3 regions of the Cytobacillus solani genome follow, and region 2 is predicted to be linked to each of the others. Evidence: riboswitches for the same ligand, from Rfam matches in the RefSeq annotation. Region 2 holds a riboswitch; each other region holds the start of a gene.
What was found. A riboswitch is a leader RNA that binds a small molecule or an ion and turns the genes downstream of it on or off. The one in region 2 is predicted to bind thiamine pyrophosphate.
Positions count from the first base shown of each region.

Region 1: another riboswitch for thiamine pyrophosphate. It lies ahead of tenA (thiaminase II); the one in region 2 lies ahead of FI644_RS00035 (ABC transporter substrate-binding protein).
Region 3: another riboswitch for thiamine pyrophosphate. It lies ahead of thiT (energy-coupled thiamine transporter ThiT); the one in region 2 lies ahead of FI644_RS00035 (ABC transporter substrate-binding protein).

Region 1 covers NZ_CP041305.1:4,435,718-4,441,328, forward strand. The annotation lists gene FI644_RS22285 (response regulator transcription factor) at 1-293, shown strand, start outside; gene FI644_RS22290 (branched-chain amino acid aminotransferase) at 555-1,646, shown strand; TPP riboswitch at 1,702-1,808, shown strand; TPP riboswitch at 1,887-1,976, shown strand; gene tenA (thiaminase II) at 2,067-2,756, shown strand; gene FI644_RS22300 (ABC transporter ATP-binding protein) at 2,775-3,521, shown strand; gene FI644_RS22305 (ABC transporter permease) at 3,508-4,275, shown strand; gene FI644_RS22310 (ABC transporter substrate-binding protein) at 4,300-5,298, shown strand; gene thiW (energy coupling factor transporter S component ThiW) at 5,328-5,611, shown strand, end outside.
Region 2 covers NZ_CP041305.1:4,601-10,211, reverse strand. The annotation lists gene FI644_RS00060 (YjcZ family sporulation protein) at 1-81, shown strand, start outside; gene FI644_RS00055 (TatD family hydrolase) at 140-913, opposite strand; gene FI644_RS00050 (ABC transporter ATP-binding protein) at 910-1,653, opposite strand; gene FI644_RS00045 (ABC transporter permease) at 1,650-2,417, opposite strand; gene FI644_RS00040 (thiamine-binding protein) at 2,414-2,707, opposite strand; gene FI644_RS00035 (ABC transporter substrate-binding protein) at 2,721-3,710, opposite strand; TPP riboswitch at 3,820-3,927, opposite strand; gene FI644_RS00030 (cell wall hydrolase) at 4,138-4,737, shown strand; gene FI644_RS00025 (YkvA family protein) at 4,943-5,365, opposite strand; gene FI644_RS00020 (metal-dependent hydrolase) at 5,389-5,611, opposite strand, start outside.
Region 3 covers NZ_CP041305.1:4,347,752-4,353,362, forward strand. The annotation lists gene FI644_RS21860 (ATP-binding protein) at 49-1,281, opposite strand; gene FI644_RS21865 (AAA family ATPase) at 1,446-3,188, opposite strand; TPP riboswitch at 3,374-3,476, shown strand; gene thiT (energy-coupled thiamine transporter ThiT) at 3,543-4,142, shown strand; gene qoxA (cytochrome aa3 quinol oxidase subunit II) at 4,655-5,578, shown strand.

The DNA of each region.
Region 1 (5,611 bases), 780 kb from region 2:
ATAGCCCGAGTGAAGAGTTAGCTAGCTCCATACGAATGGTTATGGACGGAAGACGGATCTATGCACCTGAACTAATGGATGATGTATACAGTGAAGAAAATCCGCTTACCGAACGCGAAAAAGCAGTTCTTGAGCTTGTTGCAGATGGGAAAAACACAAAAGAAATTGCTGACGAGCTCAAAATCAAAACAGGAACAGTCAGAAACTATATCTCACAAATACTTGACAAGCTTGAGGTTAAAAACCGAATAGAAGCGATTACACAATCGAAGGAAAAGGGATGGTTTAAGTAAACCATCCCTTTTTTATTTGTAATATGGAAAAAGAGTATCTGTTCCATCATTAATATACTTGGAAGTAGACAGGAGAACATAATTATTTATTTTTCGAATTTTTTAAAAAATCACTCGACAAAGTATATGAATTGGAGGATAATTGTAAAAATAAATAATTCACTTTTACTAAGTACCGCTTAAAAGAGTTGAAAAACAGCAAGGCTTTTAAGCAAAAAACTCATGAGAATTACATATTAAAAAGACAGGGAGAAGAAGTGGATGAGAGACTATCAAATGGAAATCAGCTTAACCGCAGCGAGAAAACAAAAACCGGCATTTGACCAGCTTCAGTTTGGAAGACATTTTACAGATCATATGTTTGTGATGGATTATTCTACAGAAAAAGGCTGGTATGACCCGCGAATTATTCCTTATCAACCTGTCACATTGGAACCATCGGCAATGATTTTTCATTATGGGCAAACAGTATTTGAAGGGTTGAAGGCATATCTCTCAAAAGAAGGACAAGTTTTATTATTTAGACCGGAAAAAAATATGGAACGAATGAATCGTTCGAATGCGAGACTTTGCATGCCTCCAATTGATGAGGAATTTGCGTTATATGCATTAAAACAATTGCTTTCTATTGAAAAGGACTGGATCCCTTCATATGAGGGCACTTCTCTTTATATACGCCCATTTATCATCTCAACTGAGCCATTCTTAGGTGTCGCACCTTCAAACAGTTATCGATTTATGATCATTTTATCCCCTGTTGGGGCTTATTATAAGGAAGGCATTAATCCAGTGAAAATTTCCGTTGAACAAGAATTTGTTCGTGCAGTTCAAGGCGGGACTGGTAATGCAAAAACAGCTGGCAACTATGCTGGCAGCTTAAAAGCACAAGAAATGGCAGGAAATTCGGGATACTCCCAAGTTCTTTGGCTTGACGGAAAAGAAAAGAAATATATCGAGGAAGTCGGCAGCATGAATGTATTCTTCAAGATAAACGGGGAGGTCATCACACCTGTTTTAAATGGAAGCATCTTAGACGGTGTTACCCGTGATTCAATCATTCAGTTAATTGAACATTGGAATATTCCTTTTTCTGAACGAAAAATTTCAATGGAAGAAATCTATCAGGCACATAAAGAAGGGACTTTAGAAGAAGCTTTTGGTACGGGTACAGCTGCTGTCATCTCGCCAATTGGGGAGTTCTTCTGGCAAAATGAACAACTTGAAATCAATAATGGAGAAACCGGGGAACTTGCGAAAAAATTATATGATACACTAACAGGGATTCAATACGGTACACATGAAGACCCGTTTGGCTGGCGTGTAGAAGTATTAGAGGAGGCTTTAAATATTTAATCATTTTTGCTTGCAATATTCAAAATACATGGTATGCTATGAATTGAATTCAAATAAGAAACACTAGGGGTGTCTTGTAAAAGACTGAGATTGAACGGCCGTTCTAAACCCTTTGAACCTGATCTAGTTCACACTGGCGTAGGGAAGTGGTAAATGGTTGAACACTTACGTATACATCAACCCCCACTCATATGTCTAAAAGAGTGGGGGTTTTTTATACTTAAATACTAACTAAATACTTTTTTCTGCTAGGGGCGCCTTATGGCTGAGAAGTAACCCTTTGAACCTGATCTAGATCATACTAGCGTAGGGAAGTAGGTAAGATGATTACGACTATTTGTGCGTAATGATTTAACCGCTTTCCACATTTGGAAAGCGGTTTTATTTTTGCTTTAATTGAAATTCGAAGGAGGAAATAAAATGGATATTGTAAAAATAAAGAAATTCACTGATAGGCTGTTTGAAAATGTTCAGCCGATCTGGGAGAAGAATCATAATCATCCCTTTGTTCAAGAGCTTGGAAAAGGTCAATTAGATGAGGAAAAATTCATTCACTATATGAAACAGGACTATGTGTATTTAATCGATTACGCAAAGCTATTTGCCGTGGGTGTCCTAAAAGCACAAGATCTACATACGATGGGGAAGTTCGCTCAAATTCTCGATGAGACATTAAATGTTGAAATGGAGCTTCATCGCCAGTTTGCTGCTGAATTTGGCATTTCCCGTGAGGAGTTAGAAGCTACAAAGCCAACACCAGTTAATCTTGCGTATACACGCTATATGTTAAACGTTGCCCAAAATGGCAGTTTAGCCGAGGTCGTTGCTTGTCTATTGCCTTGTGCATGGGATTACTGGGAGATTGGGAAATTGCTTAGAAAACAATATGGAAATCAAATTGAGACAAATCGATATGGCAAATGGATTGAAACATACGATTCTGAAACCTTCGGTGAAGGAGCAAAGTGGCTTATACGGCTGATGGATGAATTAGCGGAAGGAAAGCCAGAACGGGAGCTCGCCATCCTTGAGGAGCATTTTCAAATGACCTCAAAGTACGAATATTTATTCTGGGAAATGAACTATTACAAGCAAGAATGGCCTATATAACTGTAAGTGGGTGAAGAAATGACGCTCGTGTTAAAAAATGTTTCCTACACATTTACGAATAAAGGAAACCAACACAACAAAGTGATCTCGGAATTAAGTATGCAAGTAAATCGTGGGGAATTCGTCTCTCTCATTGGCAAAAGCGGCACAGGCAAAAGCACGATATTAAAATTGGTAACTGGCCTGCTTAAACAAGATGAAGGAGAAATATCCATAAACGGCAAGTCCATTTCGCTTGGGGATGTTGGCTATATGCCCCAGCGAGACCTGCTGCTTCCATGGCGATCAATCATTGATAATATCATAATTGCAGCGGAATTCCGGAAGGATTTACAGATTACTAGAGAAGAAGCAAGAAATTGGCTGAATCATGTTGGCCTGATTGAATATGAAAACGCCCTGCCTAAACAATTGTCTGGAGGGATGCGGCAGCGTGCAGCCTTCCTTCGGGCACTGCTGACAGGCAAAGACTTGCTATTGCTAGATGAACCGTTCGGCGCTCTTGATGCATTTACCAAAAGAGAGATGCAAGCATGGCTGTTATCCATTTGGCAGGAGCTAAATAAAACGGTTTTGTTTATAACCCATGACCTGGAGGAAGCATGTCTTCTTAGTGACAGAATCATCCTGCTGCACCCAGACAAAAAGATAGAAGAAATAAATGTAGATCTGCCGCGTCCACGATTTCCTGACCTGCTGCATTCAACAGAATTGGCTGGATTGCGACACGAACTGGAGAAAAAGATTGCCAATGAAACAGATTAAGAGATGGATTCAGAGTTATAGTCTATTTATCGTTTTTGCAAGTTTACTATTAATCGTATTTGAATGGCTAGTCAGGGGAGAGATAATCCCTTCATTTATTATACCTGCCCCAACCAGCGTCATTGTGATGATCCTGGAAAATTGGCGGCCATTAGTTTTGGAGCATTTAAGCGCAACCATGCTTGAATTTTTCATCGGCTTTTTTATATCAGTTATAGGCGGTGTATTACTTGCAGTTTGGATGTTTTTTTCAAAAACAGTTGAGAAAATGTTATATCCTGCTGTACTGATTTCACAGATGATGCCGATTATTGCCCTATCACCAATCTTTGTCCTTTGGTTTGGCTATACGTTATGGAGCAAGGTTGCCGTGACCGTATTAATCTCATTTTTTCCAATTGTTGTTGGTACATATGATGGTCTTAAGTCAGGGGATAAAGAATATATCGAGCTACTTCGATCGATGGGTGCAACACGATGGCACACGTTTACAAAGCTGAACATTCCAATGGCTTTGCCATCCTTTTTCTCTGGGTTGAAGCTTGCAACAGTCTATGCACTTGTTGGAGCGACGATTGGCGAATGGCTTGGTGCAAGTGAAGGGTTGGGTTATTACAGCAGGCGAATGTCTGGCAATTTAAATGCAGAAGGGGTTTTTGCAGCCATCACGATATTGACGATCATTGGCATCCTTCTTTTTTCCGTCATGACAGCTATTGAAAAGAAAGCATTACACTGGAAAAATACAGAATAACAAACAACTGGAGTTGGTTAGTAGATGAAAAGAATTTTGTTTCTTATTTTAATAATGGCAATGCTGCTTACAGCTTGTTCAGAAAATAATACAAATAGCAATGAGAAAGAGAAGCTAGAAGATATTAGCATCATGCTAGATTGGTATCCAAATGCAGTACATACAGCTATTTATACTGCAAAAGAAAAGGGCTACTTTGCCGATGCAGGGCTAAACGTCAACATTGAGATGCCTGCAGATACGAATGATCCGTTGAAGCTTGCGGCTACTGGAAAGGTCGACTTGGCAATCAGCTACCAAACACAGCTTTTAGTCTCAAGAGCAGAAGGGATTCCGGTAGTATCAGTCGCTGCTCTTGTCAGACATTCACTTGATGCAATCATGTTTAAAAAGGATAGCGGAATACAATCACCAAAGGATTTGGAAGGGAAAAATATTGGGTATCCATCAGCATCTGTCAATGAAGCAGTCGTTTCTACGATTGTAAAGAAAGTTGGCGGAGACATGAATAAAGTGAAAATGACCGATGTTGGCTGGGATTTAATGTCGTCACTTGCGACTGATAATGTGGATGCGCTTACTGGTGCTTATATTAACCATGAACTTGTCCTGTTAAATAAAGAAGGCTATGACATGGATATTCTTAAACTAACTGACTTTGGAGTTCCAGATAACTATGAACTTGTAATTGTTACAGGAGAGAAAACATTAAAGAAGAAAAAAGCAGCCTTTGAAAAATTCTGGCAAGCGGTAACAAAGGCACAGGAAGACGTTAAAAAAGATCCCGCTGCCGGTCTTAAAGTTCTGCTGGATCATGAAAATGATAGCTTTCCTCTAGATAAGGAAGTGGAGACTGAAAGTTTACAAGTGCTTTTACCCCTAATGGAGGAGGCAAATGTGCCGTTCGGGTATCAAGAGGAGGACACTTGGAATGAAGTCGCTATTTGGCTTTATGAATCAAAGGTAATAAAGGAGAAATTGAATGCAAAAGAAGCATTCGTTAATATCGTTTCCAAAGAATGAAAACTACAAAACGAGAGGGAGGATTTAGTATGGATAAAACAAAGAAGCTTACATTAACTGCGCTCATCGCAGCCATTACAACTGTATCAAGCAGTCTCATTTACATTCCAGTAGGATTTGCGAAGATCTTCCCGATTCAGCATTTTGCCAATGTCTTATCAGCTGTGCTGCTTGGTCCATGGTATGCAGTCTTTCAAGCAGTTATTTCCTCAACATTAAGGAACATGCTCGGGACTGGAAGTATTTTTGCTTATCCCGGCAGTATGATCGGGGCATTTTTGGCAGCCATTCTATATAGGAAAACAAAGAATCT
Region 2 (5,611 bases):
GCTGGATACGGCGGTGGTTTTGCCTTAATCGTTGTTCTTTTCATCCTTCTAATCATTGTAGGCGCAGCTTGTTTTAGATAATTAGTATTAGAAAAAGCAGGAGAAGAATTCCTGCTTTTTTTGTTGTTTAAGTAACTTTTTAAAGTGAATAAAAGCATTTTGTATTATGATACAGTTGACGGTAAACCTCCTGTATTGACATTCCTTTTTGCTTGGACAGGAAGGAAACTGAATCATTCATCATTTTTGGATGGGTAACTAAACCCTGAAATGGTCCTTCAAATGGCCAAGGTCCATCCGTTTCGACCATGATTTGATCAATTGGGAACACTTTTGCAATTTCCTGAATTTCTTCTTCATAAACAATATCAGGAGTGAAGGAAATAAAGTAGCCATTTCTTATGAGACGCTGTATGGTTTTGCTATCCCCTTTAAACCAATGAAAATGAGCTTTTTCAATCGAGTGTTTTTCTAAAAGATCACAAACGACAGGGGCATCATCATAAACGGCATGAAGCACGATGGGCATCTCCCACTTTTTAGCGAGGATAATAAAGGCTTCTAATAGCTCGATATAGCCGTGTAGTGGAAAAGAGGGATCGCCTGCCTCCATTCGTAAATAATAGGGAAGTCCTACTTCACCAATGGCAACCATTTTTTCTTTATTTGATTCTATCCAAGTTATTAGATTTGCCAGCTCATTTTCATTCGGTAATGACTGTTCAGGATGATACCCAAAAGCAGGCTTCACTTTTGAATATTTTTCAGATAATAAAAGATTTCTCCTTGCAGATTCTATGTCATATGAAACAGAAATAAAGGATTGAATGGTTGGGGAACTCGAGATAATCGCTTCAATTTCTTCATCCTTATAATGATCAAGATGAATATGGGAATCGATCATTGATTTCATTCTCTATTGCTCCTTTTTAATGCAAAGTGAATCGTTCTCTTGCTTTCCAAAAAACGATTTTCAAGTAAAAGCTCTTCATTTCTCGGGCGGCTAAAAGGAACCTTAAGCTCAGAAATAACATGTGATGGCCGGTGAGAAAGAACAAAAATACGATCCGAAAGGAAAAGTGCTTCCTCAATATTATGGGTAACAAAGAGGATGGTTGGTCTATGCGAATCCCAAATATCGAGAAGCCACTTTTGCATACCGAGCCTTGTCCATTCGTCGAGAGCGGAAAAAGGTTCATCCAGCAGAATGATAGGCTGCGGGCTTAAGAGCGCACGAATAAATGCCACTCGCTGTTTCATTCCTCCTGATAATTCATGCGGATAGGAATGTATATATTCTTTCAGTCCTGCCTTTTCAATCATTTCAATGGCTTTCTCTCGATTGATATTCCCTTGAAGCTCCTGACCTAATAATACATTATGGAGAATCGTGCGCCATGGTAGCAATGAGGGGGTTTGCGGCATATAGCTAATGGAACCGCGCTTTCCAATAATGCTCTCTTTTTGTAATCGAATCGTTCCTTCATCTGGAGTTAGCAGCCCTCCGATTAAGTTGAAAATCGTACTTTTTCCACTGCCAGACGGTCCAAGGATAGAGACGAATTCACCCGCTTTCACATCCAAGCTTAATCCTCGGATAACTTCGTTTTCTCCAAACCTTTTCGAGACATTTTCAATTGAAAGTAAACTCATTTTCTTTCAGCCTCCATTCTTTTCCAGCGGACTAGAAAATGCTCTGCCAGCAGAATGAGCAAAAATAATAAAAGACTTAATATCATAATAAATAATATAGCAACAAATACACGATCCGTTCGAAAGGAAGAGGAAGCAAGCGTCATATATACACCAATTCCTGATTTGGCTCCGAGCCATTCAGAGATGACTGCTCCCATCACGCTATATGTAGCTGAAATCTTTAAACCAGAAAATATAGCTGGCAAGGAAAAAGGAAGCTCAAGCTTCCAGAAAAGCTGTCTTCGATTAGCACCAGCCATCATCATATAATGCTTCAGTTCATTTGGTGTTTGTCTAAACCCATCTAAAGCAGCAACAGTGATGGGGAAGAAACAGACAAGTGTGATGACAATAATCTTTGGCATTAAGCCAAAGCCAAACCAAATAACCAATAGGGGAGCAAGAACGATGATTGGTACATTCTGTGATAAAATCAGCAAAGGGTAGATTGATTCTCTAACCATTGGAATAAGATGAAGGATAATAGCTGTCAGCAGTCCAACACTTGAGCCGATGACAAATCCGAGCAACGAAAGTTTAATTGTTGATTGCAGATGCTCATGAAAATTTCCCCAGCCTTCTATTGCTTCTTTAAGAATATCTGTTGGTGGTGGGAGAAGCCACGCAGGAATATCAGCTAGTTTAACTGCCATTTCCCAAATAATGAATAAAAGGAGGAGAACAAGAGCCGGTCTCCATCCTTTTAATAAATTGTTTATCATGAACGGTATTTCTCCGTTAAATCGTTCATTTCAATTCCTGAAGGCTGATATAAAATTTTTACTTGCGAAATGACATTTCTGCTCCCTTTTTCGATCATTTTTTCGTTCATTTCAGCTATGATTCTTAATAATTGTTCTAATTCACCTTCCATAGTTGTTTCCAGCGGGTGAACCTCATACTTAACTCCTGACGCATCAATTACACGAATTGCTTCATCAACGTAGGGAATGACATCCTCACCGTTTTTAGTTTTTGGTATGATTTGTATACTTACTAATGCATTAGCCATACTTTAACACTCCTCATTCAGGTAAAAATTCATTTGTAAAAGCTTTTTCAGCTTCTAATTTCTTATCAAGCAAACCGTTTTCGAACATCCAATCTGCATAGTTTTTCCAAACGTCTAGCTTTTGTTCACCCCATCTTGAGGCATCGTCTTGATAACGGGGAGCTAACCATTCCTGGCTTTTTTTCACAAGTTGTTCATCTAGATCGGGTGCAGCTTTTAATAGGATGTCTGCTGCTTCATTAGGGTTTTCGATTGTATAGCCATAACCTTTGGATGCCGCTTTAACAAAAGCTTTTACTATTTCAGGATTGTTCTTAATCATTTTTTCATTTGTTGCTAGTACTGGGGTATAATAATCAAGCTTTTCGCTATAATCGGTTAAATAAACCATATTAATTTTTTCCCCGCGCAGCTCTGCCTCCACGCCTGTCCAGCCATAATAAATCCAAGCGAAATCAATATCGCGTTTAACAGCTGTGAAGAAATCGGCATCGCCCATATTAACGATTGAAACATCTGCAACATTTGCCTTTTCGATTTTCATTAAAGAATCAAGAACGGATTTCTCAACAGGTGAGCCCCATCCCCCATATGTTTTTCCTGCAAAGTCTTTTGGTGATGTGATATTTTTTTCAGCAGGTGAAGCAAATCCAGAAGTATTATGCTGAATCACTGCGGCAACGGACACAAGAGGAACTCCTTGCACACGAGCTTGTGTGATACTTTCCTGATAACTTACCCCGAAATCAGCCTTTCCAGATGCAGTTAGCTGATCTGCACCAGCTTCACCAGGCATAATAATTTCCACATCAAGGCCTTCTTCTTTAAAGTAACCTTTATCCTTGGCAACATATAAGCCAGTATGGTTCGTATTTGGTGTCCAATCAAGAACAACCGTAACCTTTTCCAGGTCTTTTTTGTCCTTTTCCTTTGCTTGATCGTCGCCGCTGCTGCAGCCAGTAAGCAAGAGTGCGGAGCAAATGATTGTTATCCATTTCTTCATCCTTTTAACCTCCAGGTAATTTATACTTATGTTCTCCAGAATGTATGGATTTTTTGCAAAATAAAAACGCCCTTGGCATGAACCAGGGCGCATATAAACTAAACACATCTATGTATTAGAATATGTTCCCTCCGCTGGTATCAACCAGATCAGGTTCAAAGGGTTATCATCTCACTGATGAAATCTCAACCGATATACGGTTCCCCCACATTTTTAGCCTATTTAATTTGTCAAAAGCGTTTTTATTCCTAACCCATTATAACAGAAATGTTCTAATTGACTAGAAAAAAGTACTAATTAAATATATCTAAATAGTCATTCCACTATTTTACTGCATTTCTATGGAAAAAATTGAGGTGTGGAGGTGTTTAGTTTTCTATGTTACGGTTATATACGTTGTTCATGCAAGAAAAAAGGAGGGGATTGAATGAAGAAACTTGCAGCGGTTTTTGCAGGGTTCATGATGCTCTCATATCCGTTTTTCCAACCAGATAAACATTACACGTATGCTGAAACTTTAGATCATGTTGATATATATACGGTTCAAAAAGGTGATTCCCTTTTTGAGATTGGAATGAAATATGGAGTATCTGAAATAGATGTAATGAAAATTAATCATAAAAAGTCAGAAAAAATCCGACCTGGTGAAAAGTTAATTTTACCAAAATCGATTTCAAAAGAAGAAAAGGATCTTCTTGCAAGACTTGTCCATGCTGAAGCAAAAGGGGAGCCTTATGCTGGGAAGGTTGCTGTTGCGCTAGTCGTTTTAAACCGAGTGGAAGACAATCGCTTTCCAGATAAAATAAAAGATGTCATTTATGAAGATAGACAGTTTCAACCAGTGGATAATGGAGCTATTAATGAGCCTGCAGATAATAATTCTAAAAAAGCGGTCATGGAGGCACTTGCTCTAGAAGGAAAAGGAAATGACTCCGTCTATTTTTTCAATCCTGACGAAACAAGCAGTACATGGTTAAGAGCACAAACAGTGACTGAAGAAATTGGAAATCATCGCTTTGCTAAATAGGAACATCTCCAGTGTATTCGTGGAGATGTTCTTTTTTGTAATCAGGAAGAGGTGCCATGATTATGATTCCAAGGGTAAGTGGAGAAATCGTCACCACGGTCATAAGAAGGATTGACATGTGCCGACAAAGAGTGAAAAACAGGATACCGCGGTCACATGAGGTAGCACCAAGTGCCCAACATAGGCAAAACAAGCAAAACCTCGATTACATTTGCTTGTTTTCTTCAGCATCAATGGGCTGATTCCGTTTCCAGCTCTTATATTTCTCCAATTCATCAGTAAGTTGTTTGATGGCAAATGCAATGACTGCCGCATCGTCAACAATGCCGAGACCAATCAAGAAATCCGGTATGATATCAATCGGAGAGACAAAGTAAAGAATAGAAGCAATAATGAACAAGATGGATTTCTTTGATATTGCTCGATATTCTCCGCTTGACCAAGACTTAACAAGTTCAATAAGAAGCTGAAATTTCTCCCATACCCCGGCAAAAGATGCTTTATTCGCTTTTGCTTTCTTTTCAGTTTTTTTAAGTAAATGATTTGTTTCTTGAGGGTTATCTACATATTTTTTTGCTTTTGAAAGAAATTTTCTATAGCCTGCTTCATAATTTTTTTCATCTGGCATATTGCTTTCCTCCAATTAAGTAATTAGTTGTTTTTCTCGATATATTCAAATAAAAAGGATTGTCCATTTCGGTAAAACCGTGGATCGTATAAACCGATGCGATCGTCATCATCCACAAGGACAACAAATGGTGCCCAATCATAAAGGGTTTTTGCTTCTGGGCGTTTATCAAATAGCATGTCCAAATTGGCGTCTTCAGATGAATGCAATACATACTGCTCCCTTTTCTTTTGAAATAGACTATCA
Region 3 (5,611 bases), 860 kb from region 2:
AATTTGTCGTATGTAAAAGATGTTGTCGGTTCTTGAGGAGAGAGGCGGTTACAATGGGAATTTCATATGAAAGGTTGTCCCCGCACTTTCTTTACTAACAATTTTGTAATCGCCATTCATACGTTTAATGATATCAAAACTAATCATTAAACCAAGACCAGTTCCTTTTGTTTTGGTTGAATAATATGGCTGTCCTAGCTGCTTAATCTGATGGGAGGAAATACCAATTCCTTCATCTTTAATATTTATTTTCGCATGTCCATCTTCTTGATAGGCATGCAATTCTAAATTTCCGCCAGAGGGCATGGCCTCAATCCCATTCTTGATTAAATTGATTAATAACTGCTTACATTCATTTGTATTTCCGTTAATAACTAAATTTCCTTCAATATTTGTAATAAGAATAACATTAGACATTACAGCAAATGGATGCATAAATTCTGCAACATCCAATAATGTTTGTGTAAGAGGAATCGACTCGCAAAAATGGCTTGAAGGGCGTGCAAGCGATAGAAAATCTCCAATTATTTTCTGTGTCCGATCCAATTCTTCAAGTGAAACAGATATAAACATTCCTTGTTTGGATGTTAAGTTATTTTCGTCCTTCATGATTTGCAAAAAGCCTCGGATCGTTGTCATTGGATTGCGAATTTCATGTGCAACTGAAGCAGCGAGCTGACTCACTGCATTCAATTTATCTGCGTTTTGTAATTGTTCCAGCATGGCTAGCTGAAGCTTATTCATTTCGATTAAATAGATAATGATCGCAAGTGTCAGTAATGAAACAATGGAAAATGAGCATAGAAATAGGAAATCTTCTGAATGTCCTGATTGTATAAAAGCAATTATGCGTGTACCAGTAATTAAAATATAGAAAGTGACACCAATACAAAGTTTCTTCCAAGGATTTCCTCTTTGATAGTTTTTATAAACAAAGCCAAATAAGGGTATGATGATTAAATAATTTATTAATAATACCAATAATTCCTTAAACTCTCCAAATACGTTTACTCCTAATAAAGCACCAATTGTAATACCACCAGATAGTGGACCCATATAGAAAAAAGATATAAAAATAGGAATAAATTTCAAATCAAATGCCATGCCATCTGCAACTCTTACAGGAAAGGACATAGTCAATAGAAGTGAAAATATAATCGTGATAAGAAAAACAATATATGTTTTCAGTCCTTTTTTGTGTCGGCTAAGTATGATATTTACTAAGGGGATCATCATCATAATAAAGAAGTGAAAAAATAAATCTGCTACAAAATCCTTCAAGAGCACCATTCCTCCATGCTAATCGTTCCATATCTAATTAAACAAGCAGGGAGGGGAATCCTTTATAATATGTAGATAAATGTTGAATGAACAGGAAAAATAATTCTTTCATATTTTACAAAACTCGACAAAAAAATAACCGGCTCATGATGAGCCGGTAAATCTTAAGAAAGAACGAGTTGCTTTTCATTTATCGATGGGTAAATATCCACAAGTTCTTGGACTTCTGTCCCATCTAAAGTCTCTTGCTTTAAGAGGGCTTCTACTAAGTTGTCAAATTGGACTCTGTTCGTATTTATTAGCTTTTCTGATCTCTCTAATGCTTTTTGGAAAAGTTCTTGCATTTTTATTTCTTTATCTGACTTGTTAAAGGTTAAAGTAAAACCATCATCAAGTAAGCCTGTGTCAACCATTTGTTCAATCATCTGTTTTGCCTGTTGAACATCGCCGCCAACACCTATGCTGTGCTCGCCAAGAATCATTCTTTCGGCAACACCGCCAGCTAAAATCATTGCTACTTGATCAAGCATGTCGCTTGTTGTCGAGAGATGCATTTCTTTCGGAACCGGCGCAACATAACCAAGTGCTTGTCCACGGGGAATAATGGTCGCTTTACGAACAGACCCGGGCTTTGTAATTGCTGCAACAAGTGCGTGTCCTGATTCATGGATTGCAACACGTCTTTTCGTTTCTGTGTCCTGAAGCGCACGTGTTGAGCTTCCAAGCACGGTTCTGTCTAAAGCGAAATCAATATCTTCCTTTGAAATGCAAGCTTGTCCATTTTGTACAGCTCTGCGACTGGCTGTTTCAAATAGTGATTGAAGATCGGCACCGGAAAAACCAGAAGTGCTTTCAGCAAGTTCTTCAAGAGAGTTCATTACATTTGTAGCTAATTTTCTATTTTTCGTATGAATCTCGATAATTTCTTTTCTTCCTTTCGTATCAGGAAGAGGCACATGAAACGAAAAGTCAATCCGGCCAGGTCGAAGAAAGGCATCATCAAGCATATCTTTCCGATTTGTCGCCGCAATGAAAAGAATGCCATCATTAGAGTGTCCGCCATCTAGCTGTACTAGAAGTTCAGTTAACGTCTTCTCACTTTCTTCACCGCCATGCTGCTTTCTTTTACCAGCAAGGGCATCGACTTCATCGATAAAAACGACTGCAGGCTTTTGCTTCCTTGCATTTTGGAACAATGTTCGCACGCGGGATGCACCAACACCTACAAACATTTCATTAAATGCTGAGCCGCTCGTTGAAAAGAAGGTTGCACCTAGCTCTTTAGCAATCGCTTGTGCCAGCAATGTTTTCCCTGTTCCAGGAGGACCATATAATAGTATCCCTTTCGGTTGCTTTAAACCCATTTGAATTGCACGTTCCGGTTCTTTCAAAATAGAAAGAGTTTGCATGATCTCATCTTTCATTTCACCTTGAATTCCTCCAACATCAGCAAGAGAAATAGGTGGAAGCGGCTTTGCCCTCGATACACTTTGCTTCATTGTATTTGTTGCACCAAGGCCGCCTCTGCCAGACTTATATAAATAAATGCCTATGGCAGTAATTAAGACAGCGAGCCCGCCCAAAATCCATGGTGTATATGGACTACTAGATGAAAATGTATATTCAACATGATAATTTTCTACTAATTTACCAATCAATTGACTATTTGGCGGGACATGTGAAATAAATTTACCATCACCAGTAATAATCGTAAGTTTTCCATTTATATGTTCATTTATTGTAACCATTTCCCCATTTTGCGATGCAATCAATTCTTCGACAGAAGAATAGGGGACTGTTACGGATTTATTCCCATTCTGAACAACAAAGAAAATGGCTGTTGCTATAACTAATAAGCCTACAATAATCGGAACAATTGTTGAAGCTTTTCTAAAATTTAATTTCAACTTTTTCCCTCCTCATTGTACCTTTTCATTATAAGTACGAAACATATGTGTGAATAGTAGATGATTTATGTAAAAACTAGAAAATATTGTTAAATAACTTATATAGCAAAGATATCCTTAAAAGTACTATTTCCCCTTCACAAATATTGGAAAGCAAGATATAATTACATAGGATATTAAATAAACGTAACCACAAGGGGAGCGTAAAGCTGAGAGTGAACAGTTCGCTGTTCTGACCCTTCGAACCTGTTAGATAATTCTAGCGCAGGAATGTGGATTGAATAGGTGTTTTTTTGTTTTGTATGCTTATTCTCCCCTTGAGGTGTCGTACCATTTGAAAAGGGGAGTATTTTTATGAAAAAATTAAGTTTAATCGCATTGATTGAGGCTTCATTTTTTGCAGCATTTGCCATTATTTTGGATTTATTGCCATCAATCAAGCCAACGCCCAATATATCAATTTCAGTTGCCATGCTGCCCATCTTCATCTTGGCCTTTCGATGGGGGTTTCGTGTAAGTATGATTTCTGGCTTTATGTGGGGCATTCTCCAAATTGTCATGGGAGATGCTTGGATAGTAACACCTGTACAAACATTTATTGAATATGTCTTGGCTTTTGCATTCATCGGTTTTGCTGGACTATTTTACAATTTCATTCAAAAAGATCTGAGATATGGAAAAAAGAAAACTGCGCTTACTTGGATTGTAGCAGCTATATTTATCGGAAGTCTTGCTCGCTATTTCTGGCATTTCTGTGCTGGTATTTTATTTTTTGGCAGCTATGCACCAGAAGGCATGTCACCGTTTCTATTCTCTTTTGCAGTAAATGGAGCAACAGCACTTGGATCATGGGTACTATGTTCAATTGTTGTCGTACTTGTCATTGCCACTGCACCGCAAATAATTATTAGAAAAAATGACTCATTGGCTATAACACATAACAAAGCTTCGTGAAAGATAAAAAATCCTCTCTAAACTTTTTAGAGAGGATTTTTATTTATTGAAAATGAAATGTAATACTATTTTTGAATCATCATATTTAGTGGATAATTATGTGAAGAAAAGAGAGTTGCTACTGGAAAAATATATTGAATATGGAAAAATAATCATTATTTCAGAAAAACTGATTCGAAAGATTTAACAGAGAATTACGAGAACTTTTTAATAATTTTACAAATATGTGAACAACTTTTGAAATCTGAATCAGCTTCAAAAGTTATTTTTTCCTCTAAGAAAGTAGTTTAAATGCAATGTTTATATGTATTCATTGTTATTTCGATATATTAGTTGATCCAATAAAGTAAAAATATTCCTTCGGTTATTTGTCACATTCTTTTCGTTAACAACATGTTAATATTGTAAATGAACCAGCAAGAACATGTTTAGGTGTTCTTTTGTTGAAGATTGTGAAAATATGTACACAATAATTGGTTTTTTTGATTTCTAATAAGAAAGGAGCCCCTGTTATGAAATTGAAATGGGCTGTATTAGCGGTATTTTTCACTATTGTCACTGTGTTAACAGGATGTGAACCATTAACGGTCTTTGATCCTAAAGGGCCTCAAGCTGAAAGGCAAGCCAATGACATACTATTATCGATAGGAATTATGTCGGTAGTTGTTATTGTTGTTTTTGCTATTTTAATATATGTGTTGGTGAAATTCCGCGCTTCAAAACAAAGTGAAGACTATGAACCACCTCACATGGAAGGGAATCCATGGGTCGAAGCAATTTGTGTAGGAATTCCTGTGATAATTGTTGCTTATTTATCATTCGTTTCCGTACAAAGTAACTATATCGTTGAGTCTGCTCCGAAAGGCTATGAAGAACAAGAACCATTGGTTGTCTATGCTTCATCGTCCAACTGGAAATGGCATTTTAGTTATCCTGAAGAAAACATTGAAACAGTCAATTATTTATATATACCAACAGACCGTGCACTTGAATTTAAATTATATTCAAATGGACCGATTACAAGTTTCTGGGTTCCACAACTAGGCGGTCAAAAATATGCAATGGCTGACATGATTACAACATTGCACTTAGCTGCAGACGAACCTGGCGAATTTATGGGTCGTAATGCTAACTTCAGCGGAAAAGGGTTTGCTGAAAATGCATTCAATGTCACTGCCATGTCTCAAAAAGATTTCGATGATTGGGTAAAGGAAGTAAAAGAAACGGCTGATCCACTTTCTGAAGAAAAATACAATGAATTATTAAAGCCTGGACACCTTGGTCAAATGACTTTCACTGGAACTCATTTAGAATTCGCACCACCACCTGAGCATGACCATGGTTCATCAGACAGTGAATCAACAGAAGAAACACATGAAGGACATTCTGATTCTCACGAATCAGAAGAAAATCATTCAGATCATAGCAATCATTAAGAATAACAGAATAGTAAAATAACTTTTCTCGAA